4 regions of the Bradyrhizobium sp. GCM10028915 genome follow, and region 4 is predicted to be linked to each of the others. Evidence: predicted binding sites of a transcription regulator. Region 4 holds the regulator's gene; each other region holds the start of a gene.
The links. Region 4 encodes PhoB, which activates phosphate uptake and scavenging genes when phosphate is short. Its sites were predicted from a motif close to TGTCATNNANCTGTCAT; they were not measured.

Region 1 (7,598 bases), on a different contig from region 4:
GAAATGGGGCCAGAAGGCGTTCTCGAACTTCTCCGTCGTGCCGCCCGGCACCGGCATCTGCCACCAGGTCAATCTCGAATATCTCTCCCAGACGGTGTGGACCAAGAAGGAGAAGATGACGGTCGGCAAGAAGACCGGCACCTTCGAGGTCGCGTATCCCGACTCGCTGGTTGGCACCGATTCCCACACCACCATGGTCAACGGCCTTGCCGTGCTCGGCTGGGGTGTCGGCGGCATCGAGGCGGAAGCCTGCATGCTCGGCCAGCCGCTGTCGATGCTGCTGCCCAACGTCGTCGGCTTCAAGCTGAAGGGCGCGATGAAGGAAGGCGTCACCGCGACCGACCTCGTGCTGACGGTGACGCAGATGCTGCGCAAGCTCGGCGTCGTCGGCAAGTTCGTGGAGTTCTTCGGCCCCGGCCTCGACCATCTCTCGGTCGCAGACAAGGCAACCATCGCCAACATGGCGCCCGAATATGGCGCGACCTGCGGCTTCTTCCCGGTCGATGCCGCCGCACTGGATTATCTCAAGACCTCCGGCCGCGCCTCGGCGCGCGTCGCGCTGGTGCAGGCCTATGCGAAGGCGCAAGGGCTGTTCCGTACCGCCAAGTCGCCCGATCCGGTGTTCACGGAAACGCTGACGCTCGACCTCGGTGATGTCGTGCCCTCGATGGCCGGCCCGAAGCGCCCCGAAGGCCGCATTGCGCTGCCGTCCGTGGCCGAGGGCTTTTCGCTCGCGCTCGCCAGCGAATACAAGAAGGCCGAGGAGCCGGGGAAGCGCTTCGCCGTCGACGGCAAGAACTTCGACATCGGCCATGGCGACGTCGTGATCGCCGCGATCACCTCCTGCACCAACACCTCGAACCCGAGCGTGCTGATCGGCGCCGGTCTTCTGGCGCGCAACGCCGCCGCGAAGGGCCTCAAGGCAAAGCCGTGGGTGAAGACCTCGCTCGCCCCGGGCAGCCAGGTGGTGGCGGCCTATCTCGCCGATTCCGGTCTCCAGGCCGATCTCGACAAGGTCGGCTTCAACCTGGTCGGTTTCGGCTGCACCACCTGCATCGGTAATTCCGGTCCGCTGCCCGAGGAGATCTCGAAGTCGATCAACGACAACGGCATCGTCGCGGCTGCGGTGCTCTCCGGCAATCGCAACTTCGAAGGCCGCGTCTCGCCGGACGTGCAGGCGAACTATCTGGCTTCGCCGCCGCTCGTGGTCGCCCACGCGCTCGCGGGCACCGTCACCAAGAACCTCGCCGTCGAGCCGCTCGGTGAAGGCAAGGACGGCAAGCCGGTTTACCTCAAGGACATCTGGCCGACGACCAAGGAGATCAACGCCTTCATGAAGAAGTTCGTGACCGCGTCGATCTTCAAGAAGAAGTATGCCGACGTGTTCAAGGGCGACACCAACTGGCGCAAGATCAAGACGGTCGAGAGCGAAACCTATCGCTGGAACATGAGTTCGACCTATGTGCAGAACCCGCCCTATTTCGAAGGCATGAAGAAGGAGCCGGAGCCGGTCACCGACATCGTCGAGGCCCGCATCCTCGCCATGTTCGGCGACAAGATCACCACCGACCACATCTCGCCGGCCGGTTCGATCAAGCTCACCTCGCCCGCCGGCAAATATCTCAGCGAGCACCAGGTGCGTCCGGCCGACTTCAACCAGTACGGCACGCGGCGCGGCAACCACGAAGTCATGATGCGCGGCACCTTCGCCAATATCCGCATCAAGAACTTCATGCTGAAGGGCGCCGACGGCAATATTCCGGAAGGCGGTCTCACCAAGCACTGGCCCGACGGCGAGCAGATGTCGATCTACGATGCCGCGATGAAATACCAGCAGGAGCAGGTGCCGCTGGTGGTGTTCGCCGGCGCCGAATACGGCAACGGCTCCTCGCGCGACTGGGCCGCGAAGGGCACCCGTCTGCTCGGCGTGCGCGCCGTGATCTGCCAGAGCTTCGAGCGCATCCACCGCTCCAATTTGGTCGGTATGGGCGTGCTGCCCCTGACCTTCGAGGACGGCACCTCCTGGTCGTCGCTCGGTCTGAAGGGCGACGAGAAGGTCACGCTGCGCGGCCTCGTTGGCGACCTCAAGCCGCGCCAGAAGCTGACCGCGGAGATTGTCTCCGGCGACGGTTCGCTGCAGCGCGTTTCGCTGCTCTGCCGCATCGATACGCTGGACGAACTCGAATACTACCGCAACGGCGGCATCCTGCACTACGTGCTACGCAAGCTCGCGGCGTAAGCGCGGATTTGTGAACGGTGGCTCACTGCGAAGTGAGTAGTAGGTTACACGAAGGCGGCCTATCACAAGGCCGCCTTCACGCGTTTGCGGCAGGCTTCAGATGGGCCCGCCCGGCACAGAACCTCCCCTTGTACGGTTCTTGGACGGACAACAAATGTGTGAGGCCCGTAAGATTACGGTGACCATCCGGCGGTAAGATTTCCCTCTCACGAGCAATGGTGTGCGGCGTTCGACATGACAACAATGACGGCTTCTCATCTGGTTTCACGCTGGTCCGGTGCCCTCTGGTCGGGAGCTCTTGGTCTCTGTGCAATCGTCGCCGTCATCCGCCCTGCCGAGGCTGATCCTCGCGCCGTTGTCGAATTGTTTACCTCGCAGGGCTGCTCCTCCTGCCCGCCGGCCGACAAGATCATCGGCGACCTCGCCCGCGATCCCTCGATCATCGCGCTGAGCATGCCGATCGACTATTGGGACTATCTCGGCTGGAAGGACACATTGGCCGATTCGCGCTTCTCTGCACGGCAGCGTGCCTATTCGCGCATGCGCGGCGACCGCGAAGTCTACACGCCGCAGGTCGTGGTCAACGGCTCCACGCATGTCGTCGGCAGCGACCGCACCGGCATCGAAAGCGCCATCGGCAAAACCGAGACGGGCACTGGTGTGATGAGCGTGCCGGTGACGATGTCGCTCGCGGGCAAGCAGATCAACGTCTCGGTGGCCGCGAGCAAGGAGCCGACGGCGTCCCACGGCGAGGTCTGGATCTGCTCGATTGCGAAGTCGGTGCCGATCGCGATCAGCCGCGGCGAAAATCGCGGACAGCAAGTGATCTATCACAACGTGGTGCGCAACCTGCTGAAGGTCGGCGACTGGACCGGCCGCCCGGAAAGCTGGACGGTGCCGATCGAGAACCTCACGCGTGACGGCGTCGACGGTGCCGTGGTCTATGTCCAGGACGGCAGCCGGGAGAGACCGGGCCCGATGCTGGGCGCGGCGTACACGTCGCTGCACTGACGCGCACTTCGAATCGTCCGACTCAAGCACACTCTCAATCCTCATGGTGAGGAGGCGCGTCAGCGCCGTCTCGAACCATGCAGGCCCTGCTGAGGCAGCTCGGCCTCGATCCTTCGAGACGCCGCTTCGCGGCTCCTCAGGATGAGGGGAAAGGGTTTTTGCTGAGATGCTGAGATATCCGTCGAGGCAGAAACATCCCGACCCAAACAAATCGACTCAAACAAAAAAGGACCAACTCGCGTTGGCCCTCCTTGTCGTGCGAACAGACCCGATCCTGACGGCCCCGGGGGGCTGGGGGCTGAGGAATCCGGAACCGAAAGGACCGGGTCAACGCACATAGGTCTTTTCGCAACGCAGGGCGGCAGTCGCTTGGCGGAAAAGCGGCGACACTATGATTCCTGCTAACGATCCCGTGACGGTTTGCCGCGACAGAGTTCCACCGCTGCGTGTGGGCGGATTGGCTCCGATTCCAAGGTCCTTCTAAGGGCCCTTGCGGTGGGGAACAGTTGGCGCGATCATGCAACCGTCATGATCCGCGGTCGAGGGACGGTCTTCGCGGACGCGGTCATGCTGATGCGACAGGAGGCGGCCTATGAGTCTGTCGGAGGACACCGATCCGAGCGAACAGCGTGCGGCAGCGCGCCCCGCCGCTTCGAATGCGCAACTGAGCCGCGTGACGTTCAACCGGCTCGAGCTGCACCGTATTCTCAATCTCTACGGCCGGATGGTTGCCGAAGGCGAGTGGTGCGACTATGCCATCGACTTCCTCAGGGATCGCGCTGTGTTCTCGGTCTTTCGCCGCGCCTCGGAAGTGCCGATCTATCGTATCGAGAAGGATCCGCGCCTCGCGCGCAAGCAGGGCATGTACAGCGTGATCTCGGCGACGGGCTTGATCCTGCGCCGCGGCCACGAACTGGAGCGCGTGCTCCTGGTGATCGATCGCAAATTGGCGGTGGTGTAGCAGGGATCCAGTAGCCCGGGCGAGCGTAGCGACATCCGGGTCTTTGCTTGCAGCGTTCCCGGGTATCGCTTCGCTCACCCGGGCTACGGGCCTTACTTCCCCGGCACGCTCTTGGCGCCCTCGCCGAGGCTCCGCTGCATCATTACCGTGTCCAGCCAGCGGCCGAATTTCAGCCCGACGCTGGGATGCGTGCCGATCATTTTGAAGCCGGCCCTGGTGTGCACGCCGATCGAGCCGGCATTGGTGGAATCCCCGATTACCGCGATCATCTGACGGAAGCCGCGTGCCTCGCATTCGACGATCAGCCGCTCCAGCAGGAGCGCCCCGATGCCGCGGCGGTGGAAGGATGGATCGAGATAGATCGAGTTCTCGACCGTGAAGCGGTAGGCCGGGCGGGGCCGGTAGGCACCGGCATAGGCGTAGCCGGCGACGCGCCCGTCGAGGATGGCGACGAAATAGGGGTAGCCGCCATCGATCAGCGTGCGGTAGCGGCGCGTCATCTCGGCAAGGTCGGGCGGCTCCAGCTCGAACGTCGCGGTGCCCTCGCGGACAGCCTGCCGATAGATGGCCGTGATGGCGGGGAGGTCGGCCTCGGTGGTGGGCCTGATATCGGGTACGGACATGCCGCAAGATTAGAGCCTTCCCGGGGCGGCTGGAAGAGGCAACCGTGCTTCCTCATACTCCGTCCTTGCGAGGAGCCCTTGCGACGAAGCAATCCAGAAATGCACCAGCGGAGGGACTCTGGATTGCTTCGCTGCGCTCGCAATGACGGTGGGTGTTGAGAGGCTCGCCCCAAACAAAAACCCCGGCCTCTCGGCCGGGGCTGGTGTCGTTCGCTCTGGGCCGGGCGCTTAGTCGCGCTGGCCGAGGAGCTGCAGGAGCAGCGTGAACAAGTTGATGAAGTTCAGGTACAGCGACAGCGCGCCGGTGATGGCCGCACGCTCTGCGATGTCACCGCCGGCCGAAGCGTAACCGTAGATGTAGTCGTTCTTCAGCCGCTGGGTATCCCAGGCGGTGAGGCCCGCGAACACCAGCACGCCGACCACCGACACGACGAACTGCAGCACCGAGCTCGCCAGGAACAGGTTCACCAGGCTCGCGATGACGATGCCGATCAGGCCCATGAACAGGAACGAACCCATTCCGCTCATGTCACGCTTGGTGGTGTAACCGTAGAGGCTGAGCGCGCCGAAGGTCGCCGCGGTGATGAAGAACACCCGGACGATCGAGGTGTGGGTGAACACCAGGAAGATCGAGGACAGCGAGACGCCCATCAGTGCCGCGAACACCCAGAACAGGATCTGGGCGGTCGAAGGAGCGAGCCGGTTGATGCCTGCCGAGATCACGAACACCATGGCGAGCGGCGCGAGCATGAACAGCCACTTCAGGGGGCTGACGAACATCGCGTAGCCGAACGGCGTCAGGAACAGCTTGCCGACCCGCACGGCTTCCGGGGTCGGAACGTCCGTCACGGCGGCCATGTAGACGCCGAGGGCGGCAAGGCCGGTGATGGCCAGGCCGATGCTCATGTAGTTGTAGATGCGCAGCATGTAGGCGCGCAGGCCGGCATCGACCGTCGCGGCGTCAACACGCCCGGCGGCCCTGCCGAAAGGAGAAGCGTAATTGCGGTCTAGGTCCGACATGGTCGAATTCCCGTTGGTTGGTCCGGTCCGGCATGAGGGTCGCCATGCCGCCGGTTCGTCAAATTCTATCTCGGATACCGATGTCTGCCGACTAAATTCTGGCTCACAATCGGGGCTCCGAACCCATTCGATATGTGGGAAACTAACACATTCGCTGCAACCGTCCACGCGCGGCTGAATGTCGCCCTTCCCTGCAATCCAGACGAGCGGACGTGGTTAATCGCTGGAATCGTGCGATTTCGCTCCCGTGCCGCCGCCCGCTACCATTTGTCACAAATTCCGCAACACCGTGGCGGGCTTTTTGTTCAACGCCAGCAGGGTGCCGGCGAGCCCGAGGCCGACCGTGACGACCAAGGCAGCCGCGACCACGCCGGCTGCGCTGCCGCCCTGCCAGACGAAAGTGAGGGTCATCAGCCGGGTCACGATCATCCAGGCCGCGACGCTGCCGGCGAAAACGCCGAAGACCGCGGTGGCAAGTCCGATCAGGAGGTATTCGAGCGCATAGGCGCCGAGCAGCCGCAGCCGGGTCGCGCCCAGGGTCTTGAGGATCACCGCATCGTAGACCCGGTGGCGATGGCCGGCGGCGAGCGCGCCGCCGAGCACCAGGATCGCCGAGATCAGGGTCACCGCGCTGGCGCCGCGGATCGCCAGCGCCAGGTTGGTCACGACCGAGCCGACCGTCTCCATCACCTCGCGCACGCGCACGCTCGTCACCATCGGATAGGCGTCAGCGACCTCCTTGATGATCTTGCCGTCGCCGGCCGCATCGCCGCCGGCTTCCGTCAGCGTCGCGATGTGGGTGTGCGGCGCGCCCTTGAATGCGTTCGGTGAGAACACGAGGACGAAATTGATGCCGAGGCCCTGCCAGTCGATGCTGCGCAGATTGCTGATCTTGGCGGGGATGTCGCGGCCGAGGATATTGACCACGACCTCGTCGCCGAGCTTGAGGCCGAGTCCATCCGCGATCTTCTTCTCCATCGAAACCAGCGGCGGGCCGGAATAATCGGCGCTCCACCACTCGCCCTCGACCACCTTGGAGCCCTTCGGCAGCTCGGCGGTATAGGTCAGGCCGCGGTCGCTCTGCAGCACCCACTCGGAATCGGTGCTGGGCTTGAGCTCCTCGGCGCGGACACCACGGGATCCGACGATCCGTCCGCGCAGCATCGGCACGTCGTCGACTTTCGCGCCAGGGGCGATCTGGCGCAGGTATGTGTCGAACTGCTCGGCCTGCGTGCTCGGAATGTCGATGAAGAAGAACGATGGCGCGTGCTCGGGCAGCGCCGCCAGGAACTGCCGGCGCAGATTGCCGTCGATCTGGGTGATGGTGACGAGCACGGCGAGCCCGAGCCCGAGCGACAGCACGACCGAGGGCGTCAGCGCGCCCGGCCGGTGGATGTTGGCAATCGCAAGTCGCAGCATCGGCCATCGCGTGCGCGGCAGCCGCCGCGCGATGGTCATCAGCAGGGCGGCAACGCCGCGGAGCAGCGCGAACACGACCACGGAGGAGGCCACGAACACCGCGGCGATGCGCTTGTCGAAGGACAGCCCGATCACGACCGCGATCAGCAGCGCGATCACGACGGCCATGAAGACGAGATAGCTCCAGCGTGGCCGATGCCATTCGGAGCTGATGGTGTCGCGGAACAGCGCCGCCACCGGCACATCGTGCACCCGGCCGAGCGGCCACAGGCCGAAGGCAAGCGCCGTGAGCAGCCCGTAGACGAACGACAGCGCGAGCTCGTCG
Region 2 (7,598 bases), on a different contig from region 4:
CTTGCGCCTGACCATAAGCTGCTCACGCAACGGCGCGATAATGTCCCGCTCCACCGCGCCGGCGAAATCGCGGGACTGCACCAGGGCATCGCACAGCGCGATCAGCCGCGCCTTCTCGCCGTCGCGACCGAGCGTGTAGCCGAAACCGACCTCGCCGCTCGCAAGCCGCACCGCGGCGCGCGACACCGTGGCTTCACCGAGGTTGAACGGCGCACCATCGCCGCCGACCCGGCCGCGCAGCATGACGAGGCCGTTTTCCGGCGCGCGCAGATCCTGATGCGCCGGCAAAGCGAGAGCTTGGAGGCGAGCGGCGATCTCGTCCGCCTCCGCGTGCGCCAGCACGGCCATTGCGGCCTTGCGCTGGGCTTGCTGATTATTGTGCTGGGTCACCGCATCCACCGACTTCTCTGCAGAACTTGCCGAATCTAAGTTGTCTATGATACTAGACAACTTGATAGCGGAGCGCCATGACTGTTTCGTGACAAAGGCGTGATTTCTGGAGTAGCTTCCCGGCCACATGAGCATGCAGGACACAGCCTCCTCCGGCGTCGCGTTGTGGCGTCTCGTTGCCGACGGCATCGAGCGCGGCATCGCCGACGGCCGCTTTGCGGCGGGCGACAAGCTGCCGGGCGAGGTGGAGATCGCCGAAACCTATCGCGTCAACCGCCACACCGTGCGACGCGCGCTGGCCGCGCTTGCCGAGCGCGGCATCGTGCGGGCAGAACGCGGCAGCGGAACCTATGTCGAGGCGCAGAAGCTCGCTTATCCACTGCGCTCGCGGACCCGTTTCTCCGAGATCGTCGGCGCGGACGGCCGCGAACCGCATGGCCGGCTGATCGAGGCGTCCGCTGACGTTGCGACCCGCGAACTCGCGCGGGAGCTTGGCCTCAAGACCGGCGCACCGCTGGTTCGGATCGAGGCGATGCGCCTCGCCGACCGCACGCCGATCTGTGTCTCCACGACGTGGCTGTCGGCGCAGCTATTCCCGGCTGCGGGCGACGTCTTTGCCGCGACCCGCTCGATGACGAAATTGCTCGAGCATTACGGCGTCCGGGACTATCGCCGCGGCGCGACCCGGATCACCGCCGGTATCGTCGACGCAACCGACGCCGCACGGCTCGATCTGGCGCTGGGACGGCCGATCCTGGTGGTCGACGCCACCGATCACGATCTCGACGGCAAGCCGCTGGTGACCAAGCATTCGCGCTTTGCCGCGGAGCGGGTGGAATTTCTGGTGGAGAACGGGTAAACTGGCTGCCCTCTGCCCCTCTCCCCTTGCGGGAGAGGGTGGCTCGCCGCGCTAGCGGCGAGACGGGTGAGGGGTTGCCTCCGCGCACTGATCTGAATTGAGGATGCAGACTCCTCATCCGGCGCTTCGCGCCACCTTCTCCCACAAGGGGAGAAGGAAGAAGGTTACGCCACCGCCCGCCGCCCGATAATCGCAAAACGCAATTTGCCCGAAACGAAATCGATCGCGGCGACTGCGACCAGGATCATCAGGATCAGGAACGACACCTTCTGCCATTCCAGCACGCGGATCTGCTCGGCGAGCTGGAGGCCGATGCCGCCGGCGCCGACGATGCCGATGATGGTGGCCGAGCGCGTATTCGACTCGATGAAATAGAGCACCTGCCCGGCAATCACGGGCAGGACCTGCGGCAGCAGGCCGAAGCGAATCTCGTGCAGCGCGCTGCCGCCGGAGGCGCGGATGCCCTCGACCTGCTTCTGATCGGCGCCCTCGATCGCCTCCGAGAACAGTTTTCCGAAGGCGCCGAAATCCGACACGGCGATGGCGAGCACGCCGGCAAACGGGCCGAGCCCGACCACGTTGATCCACACCAGCGCCCAGATCAACGTGTCGACGCCGCGAATCGAATCCAGGAAACGTCGGACCGGAAAGCGCAGCAGCTTTGATGGCACGACATTACGCGCCGCAAGAAGACTGACCGGCAGTGCGAACAGCGCGGCGAGCGTTGTGCCGAGCAGCGCGATCGACAGCGTCTCGCCCAGCGCCTTCAGATAGACCGGCAGCGACGAGCCGGGATCCGGCGGGATCATCATCAGGCTGATCCAGCCGAGCTGGTTGAGGCCCGCGACGAACCGCGACGGCGAGAAGTCGAGATCGACGAGGCCGTAAATCAGGATCGCGAGCGTCGCGACGCTCATCGTCGGCATGGCGAGCCGCGCCGAGGCCGGCCGGTCGAACACGTCAGGATAGCGCGCGCGAAGCGCCGCAGTGTCGGTCTCCTGCGGTCCCGTCACGTCCGCGCCTCCTTGCCGAACAGACGGCCGCGCAGCCATCCGGTGCTGATGTCGATGATGAAGACCGTGACGATGATGGTGAGCAGGATGGCGCTGACGTCGGAGTAATAGAACTTGCGGATGGCGACGACGAGCTCCTGGCCGATGCCGCCGGCACCGACGAAGCCCATCACGGAGGCCTCGCGGACGTTGATCTCGAACCGCAGCAGCGCGTAGCTGGCATAGCCTGCCGTGACCTGCGGCAGGATGGCGAAGCGCATGCAGGAGAGCCAGCTTGCGCCGGTCGAGCGGACGCCTTCGACCGGCTTCATGTCGGCATTCTCGACGATCTCCGAGAACAGCTTGCCGAGCGCGCCGGTGGAGTGGATCGCGATCGCAAGCACGCCGGCCATCGGACCGAGCCCGAAGGCGATCACGAAGATCAGCGCAAACACGATGCCGGGCACCGTGCGCGCGAATTCGAGCAGGCGCCGCACCATGAAACGCAGCCAGGGCGCGGGCGAGGTGTTTTCAGCGGCGAAGAAGTTCAGGCAGAACGCAAGAGTCGCGCCGATCAGCGTGCCGACATAGGAGATCAGCAGGGTCTCGCCCAGCATCCTCAGCCATTTGCGCCAGCCCCAGAGCCACTCGCCGACATCGGTCCAGACCCGCTGGCCGGTGTCGAGTGTGAGGATGCGGTCGAAATAGCTGATGAAGTTGCCAAAGTGGGCGAACAGCGTGCGCAGATTCACTTCAGCGCCGATCGCGGCCAGACACAGTGCTGCGGCGAAGATCACGGCTCCAGACAGGATTCGGAGCCGCTTGCGCGCCACCGCCTGGCGATAGGCGGCGTTGAGCACGGCGAGCTGCTGCTCGGGGAGAATCGAAACCGCGACGGTCATCTGATCAGGAAAGGTGGTCGATCAAAGAGAAAGAGCCGGGTCCATCGACCCGGCTCCAGTGGCATCGTCCCGAAACTCAGGACGCCTTCTTCTTACGCAGCGCATCGACGAACTTGATCAGCTCGATCGTGCCATCCCAATCCTTGCTGGTCGCGGGATGAAAACCTTTCTTCTGGCCGTCCTGTAGGCGGTCGAAGGCAGCCTTGTCCTTGGCCGGCGCGTCGAAGAACGCCTTCGCGATGGCGGCCTTGGCCTCTTCCGGCAGGTCGGAATTGTAGGCATACGGACCGTTGATGATCGGCGCCGACTTGTGGATGATGCGGAAATCGTCCTTTTTCATCGCCGAGCCGTCGGCATTCTTCAGCATGCCCTTGGTCAACATCTGCGCCAATGTCGAATCGTCGTCGCTGGTCCACTGGTTGGCGGCGACGTCGACGGTGCCCTGCGCCAGTGCCAGGATCGCGTTCTCATGGCTGCCGGTGAAGACGACCTTGCTGAAATAGGTGTCGGCGTCCGCGATGCCCATCTTGTCGAGCTCGAAGCGCGGCACGTTGTTGCCGGAGGTCGAGTTCGGATCGACCAGGCCGAGGTTCTTGCCCTTGAGCTGATCGATGCTCTTGTAGGGGCTGCTCGCCTTGACGAAGAACACCGAGTAATAACCGGTGGAGCCGTCGGAGTTGATGTCGTTGGCGAAGGCGTCGGTCTTGACGCCGGTCAGGCGGGCGCGAGCGAACGAAGCCGAGCCATAGCTCGCGATGTGGATGTTGCCGGCACGCTGGCCTTCGATCACGGCAGCGTAGTCGTTGGCGATGCGCAGCGTGACTTTCACGCCCAATTCCCTGGAGAGATAGCTCATGAACGGCGCCCAGCGCTCGGTCACGCCCGAGGCGTTTTCCGCCGGAATGACCGCGAAGGTCAGCTCGGGATATTTGGCTTTCCAGTCTTCGGCGGAGGCCGAAGTCGTCAACGCGAGCGCGGCGGCGCCGGCGAGAATCAATCTGCGAGTAATCATGATAGCCTCTTCATTGGTTGAGGTCGGTTGACGCAAAATTGGTAAGTCCTGATGCGGCGCAGCTCAGGCGGCGGCCGCCGTTCCAAGCGCCGGAATGCCCTGTCGCACCGGTGCAGGCGTGCCGCCCATGACTTCGGCGGCTTCGAGATCGTAGAGCTCGCGCGCAACGTGCTCGGTCAACTCGGCCGGCGCGCCGTCGAACACCACGCGACCCTGCGCCATGCCGATCAGGCGGTCGCAATAGCTGCGCGCCAGGTCGAGCGAATGCAGATTGCAGAGCACGGTGATGCCGAAATGCTTGTTGATGCGCAAAAGCGCATCCATCACGATCTTGGTGTTGCGCGGATCGAGCGAGGCGATCGGCTCGTCGGCAAGGATGATGTCGGGCTGCTGCACCAGCGCGCGGGCGATCGCGACACGCTGCTGCTGGCCGCCGGAGAGCTGGTCGGCGCGCTGGGCTGCGAGTGGGGCGATGTCGAACTGCTCGAGCGCGGACATCGCCAGCGCCTTGTCCTGCTCGGGCCAGCTCTGCGACAGCGAGCGCCAGGCCGGCATCGTCGCGAGCCGTCCCATAAGAACGTTGGTGAGAGCATCGAGCCGGCCGACCAGATTGAACTGCTGAAAGATCATCGCCGAGCGCGCCCGCCACTGCCGCAGCTCCTTGCCGCGTAGCGCGGTGACGTCGAGACCGTCGAACAGGATGCGACCCTGCGAAGGGGTCGCGAGACGGTTGATGGTCCGCAGCAGGGTCGACTTGCCGGCGCCGGACCGTCCGATCACGCCGACGAAGCCGCCGGGAGAGACTTGAAACGAGGCGTCGTCCACCGCGGCTTTCACGCCGAAGCGACACGTCAGACCTTCAACCACCAGCATGCAGGGCTCCAGAGTAGCTGGGACCCACCGCTAACGCCGGCGCTTGACACTTGTGTGACACGGACGTTGCGATGCGGCGATCCTACACACCTCATCCCCTGTTCATCCCCTGTCATCGCGCCGTCATGACATTGTCATCAAGCCGCTCGAAGAGAAACACTCGCCCTCTCGTTCGGATACAACATGGCCGCCAAAGCTCTTTCGCTCCAGCCGACTGTCGATTCCTCGGCGAAGCTGCACGACACCAGGCTTGGGGCCTACACAGAGGTCGGCGCCCGCACGATGCTGCACGAAGTGACGATGGGCGATTACTCCTATGTCGTGAACGACGCCCAGATCACCTACACCACCATCGGAAAATTCTGCTCGATCGCGGCGATGACGCGGATCAATCCGGGCAATCACCCGATGCACCGCGCCACGCAGGCGCATTTCACCTATCGTTCGAGCGCCTATTTCGAAGGCGAGAGCGACGACACCGAGTTCTTCGACTGGCGGCGCCAGCATCACGTCCATATCGGCCATGACGTCTGGATCGGCCATGGCGCGATCGTGCTGCCGGGCCGCAACGTCGGCACCGGCGCGGTGATCGCGGCCGGCGCCATCGTCACCAAGGACGTGCCGGCCTACACCATCGTTGCCGGCAATCCGGCGCGCATCGTTCGCCGGCGGTTCTCGGAAGAGGTTGCGGGGCGGCTTGCGAGGCTCGCTTGGTGGGACTGGGATCACGACAAGTTGCGTGAAGCCCTGCCCAATTTCCGCAAGCTCGGGATTGAGGATTTCCTCACGGCATACGAAGCAGGGGCACCCTCTTCTGCCAGCAAACGAAGCGCGGTCGCGTGACAGACATATTCCTCGAGGGCGGGCGGGCCCTGATCGGCTCCGAGTTCGCCGAAACGTCGCTTCTCGTGTCCGGAACGGACATCGCAGAGATCAATGCCTCGCGCAGCCGGGCGCGGCTGGCGATCAAGGCGCGCGATCTGCTGGTCCTGCCGGGCATCGTCGATCTGCATGGCGATGCCTTCGAGCGACAGATGATGCCGCGCGCCGGGGTCGATTTCCCGATCGACGTCGCGCTCGCCGACAGCGACCGCCAGGCGATCAGCAACGGCATCACCACGGTTTTTCACGCCACGACCTGTTCGTGGGAGCCGGGCCTGCGCAGCGCCGGCAATGCGCGCAGCCTGATGGAGGCGATCGAACGGCAGCGCCCGCAATTCGCCGCCGACACCCGCTTTCACCTGCGCCACGAGACCTACAATCTCGACGCCGAAACCGAGATCAGCCAATGGCTCACTGAGGGCCGCGTCGACCTGTTCGCCTTCAACGACCACATGGACGGCACGGTTGGGGACATGGCCAAGCCGCGCAAGCGCAATCGCATGGTGGAGCGCACCGGCCTGTCGAGCGAGGAATTCGACCGGCTGGTCGGACACATAATGTCCCGCGCCGCGGATGTGCCGGCTTCCGTGTCACGGCTGGCCGCGACGGCCCGCGCCGCCGACGTGCGGATGCTCTCGCACGATGATGCGACGCCGGCGATGCGCGAAGGCTTTCGCGCCATGGGCGTGGCGATTGCGGAGTTTCCGATCAACGAGGAGACAGCGCGGGCGGCAGCAAGCCACGGTGACGCCATCGTCTACGGCGCGCCGAACGTCGTGCGCGGAGGCAGCCACACGGGCTGGACCAGGGCATCCGACATGATCGCCAAAGGGCTCTGCTCGGTTCTGGCCTCGGACTACTACTATCCCGCGCAGCTGCTCGCTGCGTTCCGGCTCGCCGCCGATGGCGTGCTGCCGCTGACCGAGGCCTGGAATCTGGTCTCCGCCGCGCCCGCGCGCGCGACCGGTCTTGCAGATCGCGGCGTGCTCGCGGAAGGCCGGCGCGCGGACATTCTGCTGGTCGACGACAGCATGCCGCTGCGGCCGCGGCTGATCGCCGTGATATCAGGCGGCAAGCTCGTGCATCTCACCGAGGCGACGCGGTTGCTTGGCATGCCAGCTACCCCGCGCCAAGCTGTCGCCGCGGCATAAACCCGCTATGCTCGGACGATGACGAGTTTCCCCCGCTACGCGATCTATTTTGCCGCAGGCAGCGACAGCGCGCTCACCCGCTTCGGCGCGGAGTTGCTCGGCTACGATGCCTATACCGGCAACGAGCTGCCGTTTCCCGCCGACGCATCGCGTCTCGCGCCGGACTGGCGTGATGTTACCGCCGATCCCCGCAAATACGGCTTTCACGCCACGCTGAAGGCGCCGATGGCGCTGGCGTCCGACAGGCGCGAGGTCGAGCTTGTTGCGGCCTGCGCGACATTCGCCGGCAGGGCACGCGCAATTCCGGTGATCCGCCCGGTCGTCGATTCCATCAGCGGCTTCATCGCCGTCATTCCCGGGGAGCCGGTCGGCGAACTCCAGCAGCTCGCCGCCGATTGCGCGCGCGACTTCGACTCCTTCCGCGCGCCGCTGAGCGCGGAAGACCGTGCGCGGCGCAAGCCGGAGAAGCTGAGCGAACGGCAGCGCCACTATCTCGACCGCTGGGGCTATCCTTACGTGATGGAGGAATTCCGTTTC
Region 3 (7,598 bases), on a different contig from region 4:
GTGAGCACGATGACCATGACCATCAGGATCACCGACTGCGCCGCCGAGCTGCCGAGATTGCCGCCGAGCAGGCCGTCGGAATAGACCTTGTAGACCAGCGTGACCGTCGACGTTCCGGGGCCGCCGCGGGTCATCGTGTCGATGATGCCGAACGTGTCGAAGAAGGCGTAGACGATGTTGACCACCAGCAGGAAGAAGATGGTCGGCGACAGCAACGGGAAGGTCACGGTCCAGAACCGCCGCATCGGACGGGCGCCGTCGATCGCGGCGGCCTCGAACACGCTCTTTGGGATCGCTTGCAGGCCGGCGAGGAAGAACAGGAAATTATAGGAGATCTGCTTCCACGCGGCGGCGAGGATGATCAGCGCCGCGGCCTGGTCGCCGTCGAGCAGCGGATTCCAGTCGACGCCCATATTGCGCAGATAGCGCGAGAGCACGCCGAGCGAGGGATGCAGCATGAAGATCCAGAGCACGCCGACCACGGGCGGTGCCACCGCATAGGGCCAGATCAGGAGCGTGCGGTAGAGCATCGAGCCACGCAGCGGCTTGTCCGCCATCACGGCGAGCAGCAGCGCAAAGGACAGCGACGAGACGGCGATGGCGAACGAGAACAAGAAGGTCCGGACGATCGCCTCGAAATAGGCTGCGTCCTTGAACAGCTCGACGTAATTCTCGAACCAGACAAAGGTGGTCGACAGACCGAACGCATCCTGGAGCAGGAAGGACTGGATCACCGCCTGCAGGGCCGGCCAATAGAAGAAAATCAGGACGATCGCGAGCTGCGGCGCAACCAGCGCGTACGGTAACAGTCTTGACTGGAAGATGGCTTGCTTTTGCATGATGCCAGCAGAGCGGCAGGCCGGGTCGCGGCCTGCCGCTCATTGCCTCACTTGACGGCGGTCTTTTCGAACTGCCGCAGCATCGTGTTGCCGCGCTCGACGGCGGCATCGAGCGCCTGCTTGGCGGTCTTCTTGCCGGCCAGCGCCTGCTCAATCTCTTCCGACCAGACGTCACGCAGCTGCACCATGTTGCCGAGGCGCAGGCCGCGCGAATTCTCGGTCGGCTCCTTGTTGGTCAGCTCGAGCAGCGGGGTCTCGAGATAGGGCTGATCCTTGTAGAAGCCTTCTTCCTTCGCCTTGGCGTAGGCCGCCTTGGTGATCGGCAGGTAGCCGGAGGCCTTGTGGATGTAGACCTGGCGATCGGTGTCGGAGAGGAAGGTCAGGAACTTCGCGACGCCCTTGTATTCCTCGGCCGACTTGCCGCCCATCACCCACAGCGAAGCGCCGCCGATGATCGAGTTCTGCGGCGCGCCCTTGACGTCCGGATAATACGGCATCGGCACGGCGGTGAAGTTGAACTTGGCCTGCGCCTTGACGTTGCCGAAGAAGGCCGACGAGGTCAGGTAGATCGGGCACTCGCCCGAAGTGAAGCGGCCTTCGCCGGTGTTGGTGCGGCCGGCGTAGTCATAGGTCTTGGTCTTCTGCAGCTCGACCAGGGTTTCTAGATGCTTGACCTGAAGCGGTCCGTTGAACTCGAGCACGGTGTCGAAGCCGTCGAGGCCGTTGGCCTTGCTGGCGAGCGGCACGTTGTGCCACGCCGAGAGCTGCTCGAGATTGACCCAGGTGATCCAGGAGCCCGAGAAGCCGCAGGTGTCATGACCGGCAGCCTTCAGCTTCTTGGCGGCCTCGAACGTTTCGGGCCAGGTCTTCGGGATCTCTACGTTCGCCTTCTTCAGCTCGTCGAGGTTCACCCACATCACGGTCGAGGACGAGTTGAAAGGGAAGGACAGCATCTCGCCCTTCGACGTCGAATAATAGCCGGTGATGGCGGGCAGGTAGATCTTGGGGTCGAACTTCTCGCCGGCGTCGGCCATCAGCTTGTAGACGGGCTTCACGGCGCCGGTCGCGGCCATCATGGTCGCGGTGCCGACTTCGAACACCTGCATGATGTGCGGGGCGTTGCCGGCGCGGAACGCCGCGATGCCGGCGTTCATCGTATCGGGATAGTTGCCCTTGTAGGTCGGGATCACCTTGTAGTCGCTCTGCGACGCGTTGAAGTCGGTGGCGAGCTTGACGATGACGTCGTTGTTGGCGCCGGTCATCGCGTGCCACCACTGGATTTCGGTCACGGCCAAGGCCGGCGAGGCCGATAGTCCAACCGTGAGTGCAATAGCGGCAGCCGCTCCAAATTGTCGAAGAGCCATCAAGTAAACCTCCCTTGGCCGTTCTCTTGGGCCGTCAAAAATGATCGCTTGCGCTAGCAGCGCCATATGACGTTCACATGACTGTGTAAGCGGCCGAAACGAAAGCGGCAAGCGCTGGAAAAGGGAAGCCGTCAAATAGGCGAATGCCGCGCGCGCAGCGTCCTTCGTTCGCGGTGCACAGAGCGCCCGCACCGCACTGCGGCATTGCCGTGGGATGTGGAAGGCGAGGGCGCTAGCGCTTGCGCTCGGGGCCGCAGACAGTGCCCTGCTCGACCATCGCGTCGATCTCGGACCTGGAGTAGCCGAATTCGCCCAGGACCTCGGCGGCGTGCTCGCTGAATTTCGGCGGCAGGCGCCGCAGGCTCGGCTTGCTGCGGTCGAGCCGGATCGGCGACGCCACGCCCTTGTACCAATCCTTCTCGATAATATCGCCGCGCGCGATCGTGTGCGGGTTGGTCAATGCCTGGTCGATCTTCTGCACGGGGCCGGCGGGCAGGCCCGCGGCGAGCAGGCGATTGCACAGCGGCTCGGCCTCGTGCTGGCTGAACACGGCGGCAAGCTCGGCCCGCAGCGCCTCGCGATTGCCGATGCGATCCTTGTTGCGCGCAAAGCGCGGATCGGTGCCGAGCTCGGGCTTGCCGATCTCCTTGGCGAGCTTGCGGAAGGTGCCGTCATTGCCGACGCCGATGAAGATGTCGTCGGTCTTGGTCGGGAAGATCGCATAGGGCACGAGGTTGGGATGCTCGTTGCCGGTGAGCGACGGCGGCTTGCCATGCATGAAATAATTCGCGGTGTGCGGATGCATGATGGCGAGACCGGTCTCGTACAGCGTGGTCTCCAGGAACTGGCCCTGGCCCGAGCGCTGCCGCTCCGACAGCGCCATCAAGATGCCGATCGCCGCATAGAGGCCGGTGCCGATGTCGACCAGCGGCACGCCGATCCGCATCGGTCCGCTCTCGGGCGAGCCGGTCGCCGCGATCATGCCGGTCATGGCCTGGATGATGGCGTCATAGCCGGGATTGCCGCCGCGCGGGCCGTCGGCGCCGAAGCCGCAGATCCGGCAATGCACGAGGCGCGGAAATTTCTCGCGTAACACCTCGTTGCCGATGCCCCATTTCTCCAGCGTGCCCGGCTTGAAGTTCTCGATCAGGACGTCGGCGCTCTCCAGCATCTTGAGCAGCACGGTCCGGCCGCCCTCGGAGGCGAGGTCGAGGCCGATCGAGCGCTTGTTGCGGTTGATGCCGATGAAATAGGCCGCGTCTTCCTCGTGGAAGGGAGGGCCCCAGTCGCGTACCTCGTCGCCTGCGGGCGGCTCGACCTTGATCACGTCGGCGCCATGGTCGGCGAGGATCTGGGTGCAATAGGGGCCGCCGAGCACGCGCGTCAGATCGATGACGCGCAGGCCGCTCATTGCACCCATGGCAGCTCCAGAACTGGCGGCTTCAGTCATGCCTTCGCGTCCCCTGTGTCGATGTGATCACAGGCCTAACGAGGTTCGTCCGAGCCGGCAATGGCTTCGCGTGTAGGGCGTCATGCAGGCCGCTCGCCGCAATCCCGCGAGATGGCAAATAAAGGGAAGCGGCCGGCCCGGGGGTATCCCGGGCCAGCCGCTTCACCGAAACCGGTCAGACCACCGTCAGGCGGACGTCGACATTGCCGCGCGTCGCGTTGGAATACGGGCACACCTGGTGCGCCTTCTCGACCAGCGCCTCGGCTTCCGCGCGGGCGAGGCCTGGCAGCGAGACGGCAAGGTCGATGTCGAGACCGAAGCCGCCGGCCGCGCGCGGGCCGATCCCGACGGTCGAAGTCACGGAGGCGTCGGCCGGAACCTTGGGGCCGCCCTGCGAGGACACGAACTTCATCGCGCCGATGAAGCAGGCGGCATAGCCCGCAGCAAACAGCTGCTCGGGATTGTTGCCGGCGCCGCCTCCGCCGCCGAGCTCCTTCGGCGTGGTGAGCTTGACGTCGAGCGCGCCGTCGAGGGTCGCGGCATGGCCGTCGCGGCCGCCGGTGGCCTTTGCGCTGGTCTTGTAGAGGACGTTCACTGACATTTTTGTCTCCCTGTGTTTTCGGGGTGGGGGCGCCATCTTTATCGCAGGCAATTAGATTGCGCGCAATTGAAATTATAGCGTCTCACATTTAATTGTTCGCAATTGAATGTAGCGACGGCCGGCCCCAGAATGGAGCAAGTCCTGTGAGATTCTCGATGCCCCGGAAACATTCGGCAGCGGACGCGCCGCTGCGCCTCGACAACCAGATCTGCTTCGCGGTCTATTCCGCCGCGCATGCCTTCAACCGCGTCTACAAGCCGCTGCTGGACCGGCTCGGCCTGACTTATCCGCAATATCTGGTGATGCTGGTACTGTGGGAGCGCGACGACGTGCCGGTCAAGAGCATCGGCGAAAAGCTGCACCTGGATTCGGGTACGCTGACGCCGCTGCTCAAGCGCCTCGAGGCGGCCCACCTCGTCAAGCGCACGCGCTCCAGCGAGGACGAACGTCAGGTGCTGATCGCGTTGACCGCGCAGGGCCAGGCCCTGAAGGACAAGGCGCGGGCCGTGCCGCAATCGATCCTGGCGGCATCGGACTGCTCGGTCTCGGAACTTGTCGCGATGAAGGACGAGATTGTGGCGTTGCGCGATCGGTTGAATGCGGTGATCGGGGAGTAGGGTTGGAGGTGCGCTCTTAGGACAGCCGCTTCTTTGTGAAGGCTCGGCCGGAGTGAGACTTCAGGTAGGCTTCAAAAGCGAGCGCTTTGTGCTTGTCAGGGAAGGCGCAGTACCAGATCAGCTTCCAAGGCTTGAACTTGGCAGTGTGGGTGGATTTGCCAGCATTGTGCTCTGGAAACCGGCGCTTCAGATCTTCCGTAGCCCCAACGTATTCCTGCTCGGGAAATTCGATGCTGCGGAGGATGTAGACGTACCACATTGACGATTATCGCCCGGGCAGCCGCTGCGTGGGAGTCTCACCAGTCCGTCTTCGCCCTTCGCCGGACACCACGCTTCGCCCTTCGAGCTCCGCGCGGCTGCGCCACGCGTAGCCCGAAGGGCGAAGCGTGGTGGAGCCAGGCGGGATCGAACCGCCGACCTCTTGCATGCCATGCAAGCGCTCTCCCAGCTGAGCTATGGCCCCTTAACCGTCCGACGCGCCTTGGGCGACGCGTCGGGAAAGACCCAGAACCACAGTTCTGGAATTATCTCAAGTCTCTTCGTCACCGCCGACATCACCAATGATGTCGGTGACGTCCTCATCGCCTTCTTCGTCGTCGGCGATAAAGGTCGAATCATCGTCGTCATCGTCCTCGATAGTTTCATCGACTTCGATGTCGTCCTCGGATTCGGGCACGACGGCCTTGACCTTGCCGGTGTTCTCCTCGGCATCGGCCTCCTCGAGCGAGACCTCCTCGACCTCCGCCGGCTCTGGCGTGGCGTCGGCGGCAGCGGCTGCGTGACGGGCTTCGGCACCGCGGGGTGCGCGAGCCGGCGCGATGGGCGCGATCGGCACGACTTCACCGGTATAGGGCGAGATCACCGGATTCTTGTTGAGGTCATAGAACTTTTTGCCCGTGGTCGGGCAAATACGTTTAGTTCCGAGTTCGGACTTGGCCACGGCAGAGGAATCCTGGAAATGTCTGAAAAGCGGTGCTTCACTTGGCTAGTTGGCGGCCCGCTGTCAATAGCGCATTGCGGGAGAACGACATGCCCGTGACGGCGGGGAGACCATGTGGTACCTGCCCCGCGAGTCCCACAGGGACGTTTCGGGCCTACCCAAGGACACAAACTTGACCGATTCCGACAAGCCGACGCCGCTCCAGTCGCGCGCCAGCGGTCCCCTGACCGGGAAAGTAAGGGTGCCCGGAGACAAGTCGATCTCCCACCGTGCCCTCATCCTCGGCGCGCTCGCGGTCGGAGAGACGCGGATTTCGGGCCTCCTGGAGGGCGAGGACGTCCTTAACACCGCCAAATCCATGCAGGCGCTCGGCGCCGGGGTCGAGCGTACCGGAGATTTCGCCTGGAAGGTGAACGGCGTGGGTGTCGCAGGCTTCGCGGAGCCCAAAGCGCCGCTGGATTTCGGCAACTCCGGCACCGGCTGCCGGCTCGTCATGGGCGCCGTCGCCGGCTGTCCGATCTCCGCGGTTTTCGACGGCGATGCCTCACTGCGCAGCCGGCCCATGCGCCGGATCCTGGATCCCCTGGAAAAGATGGGCGCGAAGGTCGTCTCCGGCGGCGCGGGCGGCCGTCTGCCGCTGACCGTCCAGGGTGCGCGCGATCCGCTGCCGATCACCTACAAGACGCCTGTGGCCTCGGCCCAGATCAAATCCGCCGTGCTGCTCGCGGGCCTGGCCGCGCCGGGCGCCACGACCGTCATCGAGACCGAGGCCAGTCGCGACCACACCGAACTGATGCTCAAGCATTTCGGCGCCGAGATCACCTCAGTGCAAGAAGGTCAGCACGGCCGCCGTATCACGCTCGTGGGGCAGCCGGAGCTGCATGGCGCCAATGTCGTCGTGCCCGCCGATCCCTCGTCGGCGGCGTTCCCTATCGTTGCTGCGCTGATCGTCGAAGGCTCCGAAATCGTCCTGTCCGACGTCATGACCAATCCGCTGCGCACCGGTCTTTTCACCACGCTGCGCGAAATGGGTGCCTCGATCGAGGAAAGCGAAGTTCGTGGCGACGCTGGCGAGCCGATGGCAAAGCTGCGGGTACGCGCCTCGAAATTGCGCGGTGTCGAGGTGCCGCCGGAGCGTGCACCGTCGATGATCGACGAATATCTGGTGCTGGCGGTGGCGGCCGCCTTTGCCGAGGGCACGACCATCATGCGCGGCCTCCAGGAGCTGCGCGTGAAGGAATCCGACCGTTTGGAGGCCACCGCCGCCATGCTCCGCGTCAACGGTGTCAAGGTCGAGGTCTGCGGCGACGATTTGATCGTCGAAGGCCGCGGCCACGTTCCCGGCGGCGGCGTGGTGGCCACCCACATGGATCATCGCATCGCGATGTCCGCGCTGGTGATGGGCTGCGCCTCCGATCAGCCGGTAACCGTCGATGACACCGCCTTCATCGCCACCAGTTTTCCGGATTTCATCCCGATGATGCGTTCGCTTGGGGCCGATTTTTCATGATCATTGCCATCGACGGGCCCGCGGCGTCGGGCAAGGGCACCCTCGGCAAGCGCCTTGCCCACCATTACGGCTACCGTCACCTTGATACCGGCGTGATCTATCGCGCGGTGGCCTATTCCCTGATGCAGTCCGGTCATGATCTCCGGGACGAGGCGGCGGCGGTCGCTGCGGCGCTGGAACTCGATCCCGAAAAGTTCGGCAATCCCGCCCTGAAGACCCAGAAGGCCGGCGAGGGCGCCTCGATCGTCTCGGCGATCCCCAAGGTGCGCGAGGCCCT
Region 4 (7,598 bases):
GACGGCGTTCCCGTGCTGGGCGCGATCTTCGCAGGTCCCCCGTCCTATCTCAGCCTGTTCAATGCCGCGCTGATCCTTGCCATCATGGTGCTGCCCTTCATCACCTCGATCTCGGTCGACGTGTTCAAGACGGTGCCTCCGGTCCTGAAGGAAGCCGCCTACGGCGTCGGCTGCACCACATGGGAAGTCGTCCGCAGCGTGGTGATCCCCTACACCCGGGTCGGCGTCATCGGCGGCATCATGCTGGCGCTGGGCCGCGCGCTCGGCGAGACCATGGCGGTGACCTTCATCATCGGCAACTCGTTCCGGATCTCGTCATCGATCTTTGCGCCGGGCACCACGATCTCGGCGGCGATCGCATCCGAGTTCGCCGAGAGCGACGGCCTGCACCAGTCCGGTCTGATCCTGCTCGGCCTCCTGCTGTTCGTGCTGACGTTCTTCGTGCTCGCAGCGGCGCGGTTGATGCTGATGCGGCTGGAAAAGAAGGCGGGGAATTAGCGCCATGAATCCGATCTATTCACGCCGCCGCCGCAAGGACATCGTCGTCCGCGGGCTCTGCATCGCCGCAACCGCCTTCGGCGTCACCTGGCTCGCGCTGATCCTGATCACGCTGCTCTACAACGGGCTGGCGGGACTCAATGTCCAGCTGTTCACCGAAAACACGCCGCCACCGGGATCGAACGAGGGCGGTCTGCTCAACGCCATCGTCGGCTCGCTGATCATGACCGTGATCGGCGTCGGCATCGGCGCGCCGCTCGGCATGTTCGCCGGCACCTATCTCGCCGAATACGGCCGCAATGACCGGCTGACCTCGGTGATCCGCTTCATCAACGACATCCTGCTCTCGGCGCCGTCGATCATCATCGGCCTGTTCATCTACGGCGCCGTGGTGGTGCCGATGCGCGGCTTCTCGGCGATCGCAGGCTCGCTCGCCCTCGCGGTCATCGTGATCCCGGTGGTGCTGCGCACGACCGAGGACATGCTGCTGCTGGTGCCGAACGCGTTGCGCGAGGCGGCCTCGGCGCTCGGCCTGCCGCGTTCGCTGGTGATCAAGCGGATCGCTTATCGGGCTGCCCGATCGGGTCTCATCACCGGCGTGCTGCTCGCGACCGCTCGCGTCGCCGGTGAAACCGCGCCGCTGCTGTTCACCGCGCTATCGAACCAGTTCTTCAGCCTCGGCCTGAACAAGACGATGGCGAACCTGCCTGTGACCATCAACAACTTCGTGCAGAGCCCCTATGCCTATTGGAAGCAGTTGGCCTGGAGCGGGGCGCTGCTCATCACCCTGACCGTTCTTGCCCTTAATATTTTCGCGCGCATCCTTGGCGCCGAGAGGACCGCAAAATGAGTGATCTTTCCGTGTCGATGAGCGCGTCCGGTGGACTGCCGCACGCGGCGGTGCTGCCCGAGGCGCCCCCCAAGGTGACCGTGCGTAACCTGAACTTCTATTACGGCGAGCACCATGCGCTGAAGAACATCAACCTGACGCTCGGCGCCAACCGTGTTACGGCGTTCATCGGACCGTCGGGCTGCGGCAAGTCGACCCTGCTGCGCATCTTCAACCGGATGTACGACCTCTATCCCGGCCAGCGCGCCACCGGTCAGCTGATGCTCGATCAGACCAACATCCTCGACCCCAGGCTGGACCTCAATTTGCTGCGCGCCCGCGTCGGCATGGTGTTCCAGAAGCCGACGCCGTTCCCGATGACGATCTACGAGAACATCGCGTTCGGCATCCGTCTCTATGAGAAGATCTCGAAGTCCGAGATGGACGGCCGCGTCGAGAAGGCGCTGCGCGGCGGCGCGCTGTGGAACGAGGTCAAGGACAAGCTCAACGCCTCCGGCCTGTCGCTCTCCGGCGGCCAGCAGCAGCGCCTCTGCATCGCCCGCACCGTCGCGGTGAGGCCCGAGGTGATCCTGTTCGACGAACCCTGTTCGGCGCTCGACCCGATCTCGACCGCCAAGGTCGAGGAGCTGATCCAGGAGCTGTCCGAGGATTACACGATTGCGATCGTCACCCACAACATGCAGCAGGCGGCGCGCGTCTCCGACAAGACCGCCTTCATGTATCTCGGCGAGTTGATCGAGTTCGACGACACCAGCAAGATCTTCACGTCGCCGTCCGATCGGCGCACGCAGGATTACATCACCGGCCGGTTCGGCTAGGAGACGCGACATGGGTTCTGAACATACCGCAAAGGCCTTCGACACCGACCTCCAGGAACTCACTCGCCTGGTCGCCGAGATGGGCGGCATCGCCGAGCGCATGATCGTCGAGTCCGTCGACGCGCTGATCCGCCGCGACGTCCCGCTCGGCCAGCGCGTCGTCGCCATCGACACCGAGCTCGACGCGCTGCAGAAGCGCATCGAGGAGCGTGCGGTGCTCACCATCGCCCGCCGCCAGCCGATGGCGGTCGATCTGCGCGAGATCGTCGGCGCCATGCGCGTCGCGACCGATCTCGAGCGCATCGGCGACCTCGCCAAGAACATGGGCAAGCGGGTTGCGGCGCTGGAGACGGACTTCCATCCGCTCAAGCTGTTCCGCGGCCTCGAGCACATGACCGACCTCGTGCAGCAGCAGGTCAAGTCGGTGCTGGACGCCTATGCCGCGCATGATTTGCCGGCGGCGATGGCGGTGTGGAAGGGCGACGAGGAAGTCGACGCCATCTGCACCTCGCTGTTCCGCGAACTCCTCACCTACATGATGGAGGATCCGCGCAATATCTCGTTCTGCATCCATTTGATGTTCTGCGCCAAGAACATCGAGCGGATCGGCGACCACGCCACCAATATCGCCGAGACCGTGTTCTACATGATCGAGGGCCAGGCGATCACCGACAAGCGGCCGAAGGGCGACATGACGACCTTTGCCAACACGGTACCGAACACCTGAAGACTTAAGGAGCGACGACCCGATGGGCGCACGCATTATGGTGGTTGAGGACGAGGAAGCCCTGACCGAGCTTCTCCGCTACAACCTCGAAGGCGACGGCTATGACGTCGAGACGGTGATGCGCGGCGACGACGCCGACACCCGCCTCAAGGAGCACATCCCCGATCTGATCGTGCTCGACTGGATGCTGCCGGGCCTGTCAGGCATCGAATTGTGCCGGCGGCTTCGCACCCGTCCCGAGACCAAGCAGCTTCCGATCATCATGCTCACCGCGCGCGGCGAGGAGAGCGAGCGGGTGCGGGGTCTTGCGACCGGCGCCGACGATTACATCGTCAAGCCGTTCTCGGTGCCGGAGCTGCTGGCGCGCGTGAAAGGCCTGCTGCGGCGCGCGAGCCCGGAGCGCCTCGCCACCGTCCTTGCTTTTGGCGACATCGAGCTCGACCGTGACAAGCGCCGCGTGGCGCGCTCGGGCCGGCCGATCGATCTCGGTCCGACCGAATATCGCCTGCTGGAGTTCTTCCTGGAGCATCCGGGGCGCGTGTTCTCGCGCGAGCAGCTGCTCGACAGCGTCTGGGGTCGCGACATCTATATCGACGAGCGCACCGTCGACGTGCATATCGGTCGCCTGCGCAAGCTGCTCAATCTCGGCCGCGAGCAGGACCCGATCCGCACCGTCCGCGGCGCCGGCTACGCGCTGGATGATCGCTTCGCGAAGGCGGAGCAGGTGTAGGGTTGCAGGCTTGTTTGTTGGCGAGCTGTCCCTGCATTCTCAGCCGTCGTCCCGGACAAGCGAGCGAAGCGAGCGCTGATCCGGGACCCATAACCACCGAACGTGGTTTGGCGAAGACTCGGAGTGACCCCTTCCGCACGATTATTGCGTGCTCGGAGTATGGGTCCCGGCCCCCCGTGCGCAATTGCGCACTAGGCCGGGACGACACTGAAATTGTTGAACTGTCTTCGCGTGACGACTAACGGGGACCCGGCTTTACCGGTGCGCGGCGCCGATCCGACGCGGGCTGGTACGCAACGCGCGAGTGCTGGGCGCAATAGGGCAGTCCGGACAGCGCCCTTCCACCGCAGAAGAAGAAGTCCGGGCTCGAGGGATCGCCGACCGGCCAGTGGCAGGTCGCCTCGTTCAATTCCAGCAGCGACAGCCGCTGGCTCATCGGCACCACGTTGTCGTAGGTGACCGGATCCGGCTCAGCCTCGACCTCGAAGGCCTGCGCCAGCGCGGTGTTGCCGCGCGAGATCGGGCGGCTCACCCGCATCATGTGCTGCGCGGGGCGCGCCTTGCGCGGCCGCGGCGCTGCCGATGATGGGCTCTTGGCGCGGCCCGAAAGGCCGAGCCTGTGCACTTTGCCGATCACGGCATTGCGGGTCACATTGCCGAGCTCCGCCGCGATCTGGCTGGCCGAAAGTCCGGCCTCCCAGAGCTTTTTCAGCTGCTCGACGCGATCATCGGACCAGGTCAAAACCGTCATTGCACCCTTTCCCTCGCTGCGCGCCAGCCATCCTGGGGCCTCGCAGCGAATGCCTAAGCCTTCAAAAACCCGTGCCGCCAGAATCCCTTAAGGCTCGCCGGGCGCGTCTTGAACGCCCGAACGTTTACGCCGGTACATAAGGACTTAAAGATCAGAACCACTGCACGAGATGTCGTATCTGACAATCCAAACGCTACAATATGGCGTGACTCCCGCGCAAGAGTCCGCCGACTCGCTTCCACATGTTCCGTGGCCATATCCCGCAAAATCGGCACCGCAAGACTACGGATTCAGCGTTTCGCGAGGCTTTCCGGGCGGCATTGACACCCGTTTCACCAGGCCTAAGATAGTCGCACGTGCCGCCCTCAAGAGGCGGCACGTTTCGTTTTCCGGGCCGGTCGATGGTGCGTTGCGCAATGCACGCTCACTCCGTCCGCAACATTCAAGTGACCATCATGACTAACAGCGCAGCGCCGCATTTGCTCCCCGTTTTCGCCAGGTCCGACCTTGGTTTCGAGCGTGGCGAAGGCTGCTGGCTGATCGCGACCAATGGCGAGCGCTATCTCGATTTCACCTCCGGGGTGGCGGTGAATGCGCTCGGCCATGCCCATCCGGCGCTGGTCGCGGCGTTGCAGGAGCAGGCCACGAAGCTCTGGCACATGTCGAATCTGTTCCAGAGCCCGGACGGCGAAAAGCTCGCCGCCCGCCTGTGCAATGAAAGTTTCGCGGATTTCGTGTTCTTCTGCAATTCCGGCGCCGAAGCGCTGGAATGCGTGATCAAGGTCGTGCGCCGTTATCACGCCGCAAAGGGTCATCCCGACCGCTATCGCATGATCACCTTCGAAGGCGCCTTCCATGGCCGCACGCTGGCGACGCTGGCCGCAACGGGATCGGCAAAATATCTCGAAGGTTTCGGCCCTCCGATGGAGGGCTTCGACCAGGTTGCGCATGGCGATCTCGATGCCGTGAAAAAGGCAATCGGTCCGCAGACCGCCGGCATCCTGATCGAGCCGATCCAGGGCGAGGGCGGTGTGCGTTCGGCAACGCCCGCCTTCCTGAGGGCGTTGCGCCAGCTCTGCGACGAGAAGGGTCTGTTGCTCGCCTTCGACGAGGTGCAGACCGGCATGGGCCGCACCGGCGATCTGTTCGCGTACCGCCGCCTTGGCGTCGAACCCGACGTGATGTCGCTGGCCAAGGCGCTCGGCGGCGGCTTCCCGATCGGCGCCTGCCTTGCGACCGCGGAAGCGGCGTCCGGCATGACGCCGGGCTCGCACGGCTCGACCTTCGGGGGCAATCCGCTCGCGATCGCGGCTGCGAACGCCGTGCTCGACGTCATGCTCAAGCCCGGCTTCTTCGACCACGTGCAGAGGATGTCGCTGCTGCTCAAGCAGAAGCTCGCCTCCGTGATCGACCGTCACGGCGATGTCGTCAGCGAAGTGCGCGGCGAGGGCCTCCTGATCGGCATCAAGGCCGTGGTGCCCTCCGGCGATCTCGTTGCAGCCTTGCGCGACCAAAAGCTGCTCACCGTCGGTGCCGGCGACAATGTCGTGCGTTTCCTGCCGCCTTTGATCGTCACCGAAGCCGAGATCGAGGACAGCGTCGGGCGGCTCGAGCGCGCCTGCACTGCGTTGTCCGGCAACAAGCGGGCGGCAAGCTGATGAGCAAGTCGCCCGATAAAACACCGAAGCACTTCCTCGATATCAACGAGCTGCCGCTGTCGGAGCTCAAGCGCATGCTCGCTGCGTCCTCCGCGATGAAGGCGAAGCAGAAGGCGCATCAGCCGGTCAGGCCGCTCGAAGGCAAGACCCTGGCGATGATCTTCGAGCGCCCCTCGACGCGGACGCGGGTGTCTTTCGACGTCGCCATGCGCCAGCTCGGCGGCGAGCCCATCATGCTCACCGGCGCCGAAATGCAGCTCGGCCGCGGCGAGACCATCGCCGACACCGCGCGCGTGCTGTCGCGCTATGTCGACGCCATCATGATCCGCATTCTCAATCACGATGCGCTGCTGGAGCTTGCGGCAAACGCCACCGTGCCCGTCATCAACGGCCTGACGCGCCGCTCGCATCCCTGCCAGGTGATGGCGGACCTCATGACCTACGAGGAACATCGCGGCCCGATCGAGGGCAAGACCGTGGCCTGGACCGGCGACGACAACAACGTGCTCGCCTCCTGGGCGCACGCCGCCGAGCGCTTCAAGTTCCAGCTCAATGTCGCGACGCCTCCGGAGCTCGCGCCGAAAAAGGCGATGCGCGACTTCATCAAGGCGACCGGCGCGCCGATCATGCTCGGCACGGATGCCGAAGCCGCCGTGCGCGGCGCCGATTGTGTCGTGACCGACACCTGGGTGTCGATGGGCGACAAGGAAGGCGAGCACCGCCACAACGTGCTCAAGCCCTATCAGGTCAATGCGCAGCTGATGTCGCTTGCCAAGCCGGATGCGCTGTTCATGCACTGCCTGCCCGCCCATCGGGGCGAGGAGGTCACCGACGAGGTGATCGACGGTCCACAATCCGTCGTGTTCGACGAGGCCGAAAACCGCCTGCACGCGCAAAAGGGCATTCTGGCCTGGTGCTTCGACGCGGTGAAGTAATCCGGGCCGGTATCCGCCGTGCCGGCGAAGTAGGTCTTCATCGTCGTCCTGGCTTTCGCCAGGACGACGATGAATTTGCCCTGGTTGCGTACGATCCGTTCTGCATTCCGGACCTCAGCCCGCACCCCCTTCCAATTCCGCCTTCCGACCCCAGATAAAGCGCCATGGTTTCCCAATCCCCTGATATGAAAACCGGGCCTGAAGGCCCGGTTCGCGCGCCATCCGCGGTTCCGATCGATGACGCCGTGCTGCCCTACGAGGTCGACGCGCTCGATGTGCGCGGTCGGCTGGTGCGGCTTGGTCCGGCGCTCGACGAAATCCTGACCAAGCACGATTATCCCGCGCCGGTCGGCAAGCTGCTCGGCGAGGCCATCGTGCTGACCACGCTGCTTGGCTCCTCGCTGAAGTTCGAGGGCCGCTTCATTCTCCAGGCCCAGACCGACGGTCCGGTGTCGTTCCTGGTCGTGGACTATCAGGCGCCGGATCGCCTGCGCGCCTATGCGCGCTACGACGCCGCGCGCCTCGGCGAGGCCAAAGATACTGGCACGCATTCCGGCGCGCTGCTGGGCCACGGTCATCTCGCCATGACCATCGACCAAGGCCCCGACATGAGCCGCTACCAGGGCCTGGT

Region 1: the regulator PhoB is predicted to act here: its motif matches at 3,764-3,780, upstream of ACFQX9_RS05545 (DUF2794 domain-containing protein).
Region 2: the regulator PhoB is predicted to act here: its motif matches at 5,139-5,155, upstream of phnC (phosphonate ABC transporter ATP-binding protein).
Region 3: the regulator PhoB is predicted to act here: its motif matches at 2,270-2,286, upstream of ugpB (sn-glycerol-3-phosphate ABC transporter substrate-binding protein UgpB).

The regions. Positions count from the first base shown of each region.
Region 1 is NZ_JBHTFN010000007.1:48,199-55,796, reverse strand. Features, by position in the region: gene acnA (aconitate hydratase AcnA) at 1-2,239, shown strand, start outside; gene ACFQX9_RS05550 (thioredoxin family protein) at 2,474-3,250, shown strand; gene ACFQX9_RS05545 (DUF2794 domain-containing protein) at 3,843-4,211, shown strand; gene ACFQX9_RS05540 (GNAT family N-acetyltransferase) at 4,304-4,834, opposite strand; gene ACFQX9_RS05535 (Bax inhibitor-1/YccA family protein) at 5,063-5,854, opposite strand; gene ACFQX9_RS05530 (ABC transporter permease) at 6,125-7,598, opposite strand, start outside.
Region 2 is NZ_JBHTFN010000057.1:52,059-59,656, reverse strand. Features, by position in the region: gene phnG (phosphonate C-P lyase system protein PhnG) at 1-399, opposite strand, end outside; gene phnF (phosphonate metabolism transcriptional regulator PhnF) at 518-1,249, shown strand; gene phnE (phosphonate ABC transporter, permease protein PhnE) at 1,414-2,301, opposite strand; gene phnE (phosphonate ABC transporter, permease protein PhnE) at 2,259-3,143, opposite strand; gene phnD (phosphonate ABC transporter substrate-binding protein) at 3,220-4,155, opposite strand; gene phnC (phosphonate ABC transporter ATP-binding protein) at 4,219-5,028, opposite strand; gene ACFQX9_RS29365 (chloramphenicol acetyltransferase) at 5,212-5,871, shown strand; gene ACFQX9_RS29360 (alpha-D-ribose 1-methylphosphonate 5-triphosphate diphosphatase) at 5,868-7,061, shown strand; gene ACFQX9_RS29355 (DUF1045 domain-containing protein) at 7,080-7,598, shown strand, end outside.
Region 3 is NZ_JBHTFN010000005.1:87,095-94,692, reverse strand. Features, by position in the region: gene ugpA (sn-glycerol-3-phosphate ABC transporter permease UgpA) at 1-839, opposite strand, end outside; gene ugpB (sn-glycerol-3-phosphate ABC transporter substrate-binding protein UgpB) at 887-2,203, opposite strand; gene ACFQX9_RS03990 (CaiB/BaiF CoA-transferase family protein) at 2,436-3,653, opposite strand; gene ACFQX9_RS03985 (organic hydroperoxide resistance protein) at 3,829-4,254, opposite strand; gene ACFQX9_RS03980 (MarR family winged helix-turn-helix transcriptional regulator) at 4,410-4,871, shown strand; gene ACFQX9_RS03975 (GIY-YIG nuclease family protein) at 4,888-5,130, opposite strand; tRNA gene ACFQX9_RS03970 (tRNA-Ala) at 5,259-5,334, opposite strand; gene ACFQX9_RS03965 (TIGR02300 family protein) at 5,401-5,811, opposite strand; gene aroA (3-phosphoshikimate 1-carboxyvinyltransferase) at 5,924-7,321, shown strand; gene cmk ((d)CMP kinase) at 7,318-7,598, shown strand, end outside.
Region 4 is NZ_JBHTFN010000065.1:641,670-649,267, reverse strand. Features, by position in the region: gene pstC (phosphate ABC transporter permease subunit PstC) at 1-498, shown strand, start outside; gene pstA (phosphate ABC transporter permease PstA) at 503-1,348, shown strand; gene pstB (phosphate ABC transporter ATP-binding protein PstB) at 1,345-2,166, shown strand; gene phoU (phosphate signaling complex protein PhoU) at 2,177-2,893, shown strand; gene phoB (phosphate regulon transcriptional regulator PhoB) at 2,916-3,623, shown strand; gene ACFQX9_RS32730 (GcrA family cell cycle regulator) at 3,862-4,374, opposite strand; gene ACFQX9_RS32725 (aspartate aminotransferase family protein) at 4,830-6,032, shown strand; gene argF (ornithine carbamoyltransferase) at 6,032-6,967, shown strand; gene ACFQX9_RS32715 (Hsp33 family molecular chaperone) at 7,132-7,598, shown strand, end outside.